2 regions of the Paenibacillus konkukensis genome follow, and region 2 is predicted to be linked to the other one. Evidence: predicted binding sites of a transcription regulator. Region 2 holds the regulator's gene; the other holds the start of a gene.
The links. The regulator LexA, encoded in region 2, represses DNA repair genes until DNA is damaged. The targets are predictions, from matches to a motif close to CGAACATATGTTCG.
Positions count from the first base shown of each region.

Region 1: a site for LexA is predicted at 2,542-2,555, ahead of SK3146_RS32285 (YhjD family protein). Genes of this name have one in related genera too.

Region 1 is NZ_CP027059.1:7,410,241-7,414,663, forward strand. It holds gene SK3146_RS32265 (ATP-binding protein) at 1-893, opposite strand, end outside; gene SK3146_RS32270 (DUF3892 domain-containing protein) at 1,093-1,320, shown strand; gene SK3146_RS32275 (MBL fold metallo-hydrolase) at 1,440-2,183, opposite strand; gene SK3146_RS32280 (aspartyl-phosphate phosphatase Spo0E family protein) at 2,287-2,454, opposite strand; gene SK3146_RS32285 (YhjD family protein) at 2,598-2,969, shown strand; gene SK3146_RS32290 (stalk domain-containing protein) at 3,146-3,802, shown strand; gene SK3146_RS32295 (DUF1292 domain-containing protein) at 3,902-4,201, shown strand; gene SK3146_RS32300 (DUF1885 family protein) at 4,271-4,423, opposite strand, start outside.
Region 2 is NZ_CP027059.1:940,473-944,895, reverse strand. It holds gene SK3146_RS04100 (TetR/AcrR family transcriptional regulator) at 1-551, shown strand, start outside; gene SK3146_RS04095 (alpha/beta hydrolase) at 612-1,532, shown strand; gene lexA (transcriptional repressor LexA) at 1,595-2,218, opposite strand; gene SK3146_RS04085 (LysM peptidoglycan-binding domain-containing protein) at 2,372-2,731, shown strand; gene SK3146_RS04080 (DUF896 domain-containing protein) at 2,987-3,181, shown strand; gene SK3146_RS04075 (hypothetical protein) at 3,429-3,947, shown strand; gene SK3146_RS04070 (HAD family hydrolase) at 4,013-4,423, shown strand, end outside.

The DNA of each region.
Region 1 (4,423 bases), 1.5 Mb from region 2:
TCTCTCTTCATCGTGTACAGATTGCGCTCCGCATTAAAAAACAAATCGTCCTTGGACGTCCCGTCATCCGGATAAAACGCCATGCCGTAATTGATTTCGATGCCCGTTAGCTTGGGAAATTCCGAAGCAAGCATCTGAGTAATCGTATTCATCGCATGCTGAGAATTATCGTATTCCAGCACGATGGCGAATTCGTCGCCGCCGTAGCGGGAGATGGCCAGAGCTTCGGGAAACATGATCCGCAGCAGCTGCGCGGCCTGTTTCAAAATCCGGTTGACGCCGTGAAACCCGTTGATCGTATTAAGCGATTTCAAGTCTTTGCAATCGATCAGCACGATAACGACCGATTTGCCCGCCTGGACAAGCTGCTCCAGCTGCCGGTGACATTCCTCGTAGTTATACAGTCCGGTCAGCGCGTCGTGCGTGGTCAAACGTTTCTTTTCGTTGTCCAATGCCTGCGTTTGGTGCTCCATTACATGAATAAAGCGGTTGAATAGAAAAGCAAAGACGAGACAGCTGAACGTGCTGAACACCAGAGTGAAGATGCCGTATTCGGAGTAAGGAATGTAAGTGGCGGCCACCAGCGCGCAAGACACCGCGTACAGCAGGCTGATTGCCGTAACTGAGCGCATGTTATGGTTTTTCATCAGCTGCTTGCCCATCTGGGCAAGATAAAGCGGCAAGCATAAATCCATTTCGCTGACATAGTGAAAGGCGATAAGCAGCCCTATTTGCAGCAGCGAAGCGCCGGCAATTTTGTTCTCGATAACATGAACGCCGAAATAAGCAATTGCGATAACTATGAGCAGCAATGGATTTGACGTCGTCTCAAAAATGATGGAAGAGGTACAAATAACGGATGCGTATAGTAGCAGGATCCAATTATAGCTCATGCTTTCATACTCCTTATCACAATGTAGGAATGAAAGGTTATTAATGGAATTCTCTATCTTCCTTACAAATCCTGCTGCTTTAGGCGGAAAAACTGCTTTTCTTGCATAAATTCTTTTTAATGGACGCAAAATAGGAGATAAGCCTTTCCGAAAAAGCGGAGGGGTGCTTGAAACCAACGAATAGAGGAGGAAGAGAAGCATGCAGCGCGAGAGTTTTGTAGCTGTTCAGAAAAACGGCGACGGCGACATTACCGCCTTCAAAACGTCGAGTGGCCGTGTCCTGCAATACGAGCAGGCTCTTCATGAAGTCCGCGGCGGAAATATCGAAGGGGTAAACGTATTTAAAGGAAAAGACGGCGATTTCTATATTCGAGGCGATGCCGACGGCGATCCGACGAACAATTTGGATCAGCTCCCGATGTTTTAAAGCATAAAAACCTGACCTCCACAGTGAGGCCAGGTTTTTTGGTTGCTGCTTCAGCAATGCGGCGTGCCGGCTCTAGCGAATTAACGGGGTTTCTTCGAAACGGGGATGGTTCCATGCTCTTATGAAAATGTGTACCATTTATGCTGCTCTACGAACGTCATTTCCCCGGTCTTCCCTATGAATTGTTCCATCGTATCGTCATAGTGCATCAGGTGCACCGTTCGCTGCAGCTCGGGAGGCAGCGTCAGCAGTTCGTCCAAACTGGCGTGGACAAGACCGGGGGAGGAAAGCTGGCAATCGTGCATAATGTAGCGGCAGCCCCTATGTTCGTACAGCCGGGTCAACAATTCGGCGTCAAACTTGCAGTCGGCGCTGTAGAACAGCATGTCGTTAATAAACAAGGAGTAGCTGGGTTTCGCGGGAATATGCTCCGTACGAATCAGCTCCACTTGGAGATTGGGGAAGACGGCCGAAGCTTCGCCTTCGTCCAGAAGCACGACGTCAAAATAATCGTCCAAGCCGGACATGCCTTCGGCCAAATTTTCCAATCCGCCGCGAAGCGAATGATTCCATAAGGAATCTGCGATTGCGGAAGGCACGTACAGCCTTGTTTTCTTTTTATAAGCGTATTTGAGGCGAAAGGCGAACTCTTCCATCCCTCCGACATGATCCGCATGAATATGAGTAATCAGGATGGCGTCTATCCGATCCAAGGGTATATTCAGCTTATGTAAGGCTTGCGGAGCAGTCGCTCCGCAGTCGACCAGCAGCATGCTTCCGTCGACGGTTATCAAGGCATTGTTATTATAATACTTTTTGGAAAAAGCACTTCCCGTGCCGATCATCTGGATTTGCAGAGCCACGAACGATCCTCCACTCATTGTTGGAAAAGCACATGTGTCTTTTTTTAGACTACCATGCGGCGGAGCCTCATTACAAGGAAAAATTAACCTCGTAAAATGTTAATTATTTCACCTTTTTCTGCATCATTTGCTGCAAAATAACGCGATCCAGTGTCTGGCTGAGCGCAAGAACTTCAGGATGTCCGAAGTTATATTGATGTTTTAACGCGATTTGCTCCAGAAGTTGTTTGAGTCTCTCGATTTCCGATTCGATACGGATTGCGTCGGACATGCAGCCATCTCCTTAGGGAAGAATTCATGCCATAGATGAAATATACCATGTTTATTCGGATAAACCAAGCTTTACCAGCTTGATATGGGAACAAATGTTCTGTATAATCGAGTTAATACATTATCTTTTCGAGGTGCGGGTAAATGGGTATGCTGAATCCTTCTATAGAACATGGGGTCTATCAATATGTGGTGACGCTGCATCTGCTCAAAGCGCTGGAGCTGGATCGACGGCAGGCGGAGGGAATGAAGCTCTCCCGGATCTGGAACGGCGTGTTCGAGCATTTGTCGAAGGCGGCGGAGCGGGAGCATAGGGAAGCAAAGCGCAGCTTGAAGAAGCAAGGCTGCCGGATCGTTCTGGAGGAGTTAACGCCGGAGCGTAACTATCATGTTATGTATGTGGTTCGTGGTTACGAATTTCACTGCTCCATCATGCCTGTCGTCCTCAAGGGCAAGTGCGAGGAGAAGCTTCAAGAGCTGCTAAGCGGAGGAAGAGCGCAGCCGATCGGCCCGTAACCAATATCGGGCATCGATTGTTCCGTTAACGTCTCCGGTTGTCGAAGAAAGCTATATGTTGGCATATTTTGAGCAATGATCTTGTTTTTTTAATATATCTAGTAAATTCCGGTAAGCGAGTTTATGTTTTTTTAGGAAATGAGCGCAACTCTTTCCATTCGCCGGAGTATAAGCATATGAACAAAGTACAGGACACGATGGAGGTTGCAGGAATGTTTAAAGTGCCACGGATGTTAACGCTGGTGCTCTCGCTTTCGTTGTTTGGAGCTACGGGGGCAATGGCCAGCTCTGTTTGGGGCGAGTTTGAAGGCTACAGTAAAGTAAAAACGGTGATCAATGATGTGGAGAAGCAGTTCACGGATAGTGAAGTGCCTGCATTTTTAGTTAAAGGCAGTGCGGTACTCCCTGTACGCGCATTGTCGGAGTCGCTTCAAGCGCTCGTTCGCTGGGATAACAATACCAAGACGGTATCGGTTTACAAGCCGAACGTTCATATGTTCGTGGCGGAGAAGGTGAATGATGACTATTCGATCAAATCTCCTTTCGGAAGGGTGCCCAAAGGGAAGAAGATCGATTTTGCCGTATTTGCTCAGGTAGACAGTATGAAGACGCCTTTCTATTCTTTTAAAATCTCGATTGAAACGCCAAGCGGAGAGCAGGCGGTAGCGCCGCATGAGAAGGTCGTCAACGGACAGAAAGAAAACTTCTGGTATCCGTGGCCGTTCTCCGTATCGTTCGACGAGGCGGGAGACTACGTGATCAAGTTCTCTATTAAGCTGGACGAAGACGGAGACTATACGGTCGTATCGCAAAAAGTGATCGTTTCCGAATAATGGATATCCGGGCGCCGCGCTGCATTTGCGTTGACCTGTGTTCATGAAAATGTTACGATACGAGGGATGACTATTAAATTTAGGAAATGAGGTTTTCCCATGAGCGATCACGTACATGACGAATCATGTAATCATGACCACGACCACGAAGACGATATTTTTATTGTTACAGATAAAGATGGTGTTGAGCACGAAATGGTGATGGTATACACATTCGAAGCAGGCGAACAGCCTTATGCGGTTTTGCTGGATCGTAACGATCCTGAAGCTGACGGCGTTATTTTCCGGATTGAAGAAGAAGATGACGAAGCGTTCTTGGCCAGCATCGAGGACGAAGAAGAATGGGACCGCGTCGTTCAAATCTACAATCAAATCGTAGAAGAACAAGAGGCTGAATAAGCTAGCGGCGAACAAAAAAACCTTCCTGCAGGAAGGTTTTTTTATTGTACCGCCATAGGCAGAACCCTCTTATTTACGAGGATTAAAGTACATAATCCGGCCGTTGAACAAATGCAGCTCCGCCTTCCAAAGCTTGGCCAAATATTTGCAGAACTCGTTGCCTTTGGCCTTGTCCCCGTGCGTACAATCGTCGGGAAGCACCACTTGCACATAATTTCGCTC
Region 2 (4,423 bases):
GTTTTGCCGAGAAAGGATTTGAAGGCTCCAGAATCGAAGAAATTGCCCGCGAAGCGAATGTGCCCAAATCGCTCATCTATTATCACTTCAAGAGCAAGGATGAAATTCGGGAAGTGCTGTTTGCAGACTTTATGCGGGAATACAAGGAGCTTTTGCGTTTGGCCGCGGACGATACCCCGGAGACCAAGCGTGAGAACATGAAAGACCGCCTTCAGCATCGCTACAAGCAATTTGCGGAGCGCAACGCCGACTTGATTCGAATTATGTTTATTGAGTCTTTAAAAAAATCGAGCGATAAGCCGATCCTCTATCAAGTCGTGGAGGCTCTGGCGGATAGCGAGCCTACGGATGCCCCTTTGCATCAAGCCGACAAGGAGGCTCGCGATGAAAGGCTGATCGCCGAATTTTTTACCGGAGTCATTCCTTTGTATTCTTATTTGTGTTTTTCCGAATCATGGGTGAGCTATTTCAACATGGAAAAAGAGCGGTTTGATGAACTGTTTCTGCAATTGTTTATGGCCACGCACGGTTCTGTTCACAGCAAGACCTAATTGAAAATTTTTTTTTGCTAATTTAGTACTGAACGTTCAGTATTATTTGGGAGGCGGGCTATGATCAAGGTCAAGGCATTTTCTCAACCGGAAACATTGGCAATGGTGAAGCGGCATTTGAAGGAGAATTTTCATTACGAGGGCAAGACGGCAAACCAAATTCGCTCGGAAGAGGCTGCTGCTATTTCGGCGCTGCCGAAATTAACGGGGACCGTTACGAGAACGGATCGCGTCGGAGGCTTGCAGGCCGAGTGGGTGGGAGAGGATCGGGAACGCCCGAACGAACAGGCGACGATTTTATATTTTCATGGCGGAGCGTTTATTGCAGGGTCCTGCGACACGCATCGCGATTTGGCGGCCCGTATTGCCGGAGCGAGCGGCGCCAAGGTGCTGACTGTGGAATACCGGCTGGCGCCCGAACATAAGTATCCCGCCGCCAACGAAGATTGTTTGTCCGCTTACAGAGCTCTTATCGATAGCGGAATTTCGCCGGACGATATGGTGATTGGCGGAGATTCCGTAGGCGGGACGCTGGCCCTGATGACGCTTATCGCTTTGAGGGATTCAGGAGAACCGCTGCCCGCAGGCGCCTTTTTGCTGTCTCCGCATACGGATTTTCTGTATTTTGACAGCGGCACGTACGTTTCCTGCGCACAATCCGATCCGCTCGGAAGCTTGCGCAATTCGCAAATGTGCGCCGAGCATTATTTGGACGGATCGCAGCCTAAGCCTGCGGCCCTGTCGCCCTTGCATCAAAATTTGCAAGGCTTGCCGCCGCTGCTCATTCAAGTCGGGGAGGCAGAAGTGCTGCTTGGAGAATGCGCGGCGTTCGCCGAAAAGGCAGGGGCCTCCGGCGTAAATGTTCGCTTCGAGGTATGGGAGCAAATGTGGTGTGTTTTTCAGCAGTTGGCTGCGATTGTGCCGGAAGGGGCGGCGGCTATCGATCATATCGGAGCGTTCATCAAGAGTCGTTTGCATTAGTGAAAAACCAAAATAGCCGGCAGCAGGATTCGCTCCTGCTTGCCGGCTGTTTATCATTTCATTTAATGAATGTCCCTGAACACGCCTACAACTCGTCCGAGAATGGAAACGTTCTTTAACCGGATCGGCTCCATGGAAGGATTCTCCGGCTGTAACCGAACGTGATCCTTTTCCTTGAAAAAGCGCTTGACCGTCGCTTCGTCGTCTTCGGTCATCGCTACTACGATTTCACCGTTGTTTGCCGTCTGCTGTTGGCGCACGATAACGTAGTCTCCGTTGTGAATCCCCGCGTCGATCATACTGTCTCCGATAACGCTCAGCATGAATACGTTGTGATCCCCTACGTAGTGGGTGGGAAGAGGGAAATAATCCTCGATGTTCTCCGTTGCTGTAATAGGCACACCGGCAGTGACTCGTCCGATCAACGGTACCCGGGTGACGGTAAGCGCGAACTGGCCGCCTTCTTCCGAAGTGCCGTCCGTAATCTCGATCGCCCGCGGCTTGGTAGGGTCGCGGCGAATAAGACCTTTCTTCTCCAGCCTCTCCAGATGTCCGTGTACGGTGGAGCTGGAAGCCAAACCGACAGCTTCTCCGATTTCGCGTACGGAGGGGGGATAGCCTTTATCTTTTACTTCATTCTTGATAAATTCCAGAATCGCCATCTGCCGATTGGATAGTTTGGTCATCAGAATCACTCCAGTATTGGTAATAATTATCCAAAGTATAACACAGAACCGGAGTTCGCACAAACATAAGTTCGAAAAAAACGGATTGACACAAACATTTGTTCGTGTTATTTTGAGAACAGAACAAATGTTTGGGGGTCGTATTCGATGTATATGAATGAGCAATTATTCCGTAACTCGGTGTTTTCCGTGTCTGAAGCGCAATCTCGTCTCCATGCGCGCAGAAGAAAGCTGATGCGAACGGCGGGTTTGCTGGCCGCCGTTTTGATTATACTTGTTTTCAGCTTGTGCGCTTCCTTATTAGGAGGGGATCAGGATGTGCTCGCAGCATCGAACGGCGGGGCCCCGGTGAAGCATACGGTCGAAATCGTCAAAGGAGATACATTGTGGGGGATTGCCAGCGCGCATGTCCGTAAAGGCCGCAATGTTCGTGAATATATGGATGAAATGAAGAAGCTGAATCGCTTGGACTCGAACGTGCTTCATGAGGGCCAGGTGCTGATGCTTCCTTAGATAATGGCGTGAAAGAAAGACGAAGCAAGCGGGAACGGTCCGCAGAAGCGCCGGCGTTCGGCTTTGAAGGCGGTGTTCTCCGCTGCGGGAGTTCTATAATTCAAACATTGGACTGCAGGATGATGACTCGTATTTCTTGGCTCTTGACAATCGAATCCTCTAATGTCAAAGTATAGTTTGATGCATTTTTTGCTTTATGCTTGAATTTCTTTTCCGATGGAAATGATCAAGCATGACATAACCGGGAGGATTGGCATGAACGAAAAGGAACACGATCAGTACATCAAACGAATTAATGAACTGGCCCGTAAGGCGAAGTCGGTTGGCCTAACGGATGAAGAGCTGGAGGAGCGCAACGAACTAAGAAAGCGTTATATCCAGGCATTCAAGAACAATTTGCGGAATCAGTTGGAGAACATCCGGTTCGTGGATGAAGACGACAAACAATAATGCGTTTAGGTTGGGGTGACTGGTCATCTCCGGTAATCCGGAGACGCCGATTGCGCCAGCTTTTTGGCATATCAATTCATGAAGGCGTTAAGCTGCTGCGGCTAGAACCGCCATGCCGGGCGCGCCGACTAGACTGTCGTCTTTCCCGGCAGCGGTTCGACGACGGATTGCCGGATCAGAGGGATCGGGTATGCGGGTATTATCGGGCAGGAGCAGGCTTCGCGACCTTTCTAAGGAGATTGGGAACATGTCTCGCAAGTGGGAACGTATGGTTCAGAAAAACACGAAAGTAACGAACAAAGCCAGAGTTAAGCAGGGCAAGCCGCGGCTCAGCGAGGCGGTATCCGACGGTTCGGTAACCGTTCGCGGGCGCAGCTGGCTGATGCCGCTCGTTTTGATCTGCGTCGGGATTTTTTGCTTTATAGCGTTTTACGACGTATATCAAAGCGATAATCTGTACTGGGTAACCGGAGGCAGCTACATCGCTCTCGGCTTGTTTATTTTTTGGCTGCGGCGGCCTTTCCTCAAAATCGGCCGCAAGGAGCTGGTTTCCCGCCGGTTCGGCGGCGATAAGAGGGTGGAGGCTGCGCAAATCGAAGAGATTTTGCTGCAGAAGGATGCGGTTGTCATTTCCTTGACGACCTCCAAGGCGAAATGGGTGTTTACGAAGCTGTACCACCGATTCGATATCGACAGCTTGTCGCAGACGCTCAAGGAGTTTGCGGAGCGCAATGAGGTCGCTTTGAGAAATGAACGGGCGGCCTGAAGCATTAAGCCAAAGTTACAATACAATCACATGGACAATCACATGGGGAAAAGGCAGGAATCGGCATGACTATTCAAGCGGTATTATTTGATTTGGACGATACGTTATTGTGGGACGACCGCAGCGTAAAAGAAGCTTTCAGGGCAACCTGCGAGGAGGCGGCTAAGCAGTATCCGTCCATTGATCCGGCGGCGCTCGAAGAGGCCGTACGCAAGGAAGCGCGCGCCTTGTACGAATCGTATGAAACGTTTCCTTTCACCAAGATGATCGGAATTAATCCGTTCGAAGGCTTGTGGGCCCATTTTACCGAAGGCGAGAACGAAAATTTCCGCAAGCTGGAGAAGCTGGCTCCCGCTTATCGCACGGAGTCGTGGACACGCGGCTTGAAGGCGGTCGGCATCGAAGATGCGGAGCTCGGATATCGGTTGGGAGAGCTGTTTCCGGCGGAGCGCAGAAGCCGTCCCATCGTTTACGAG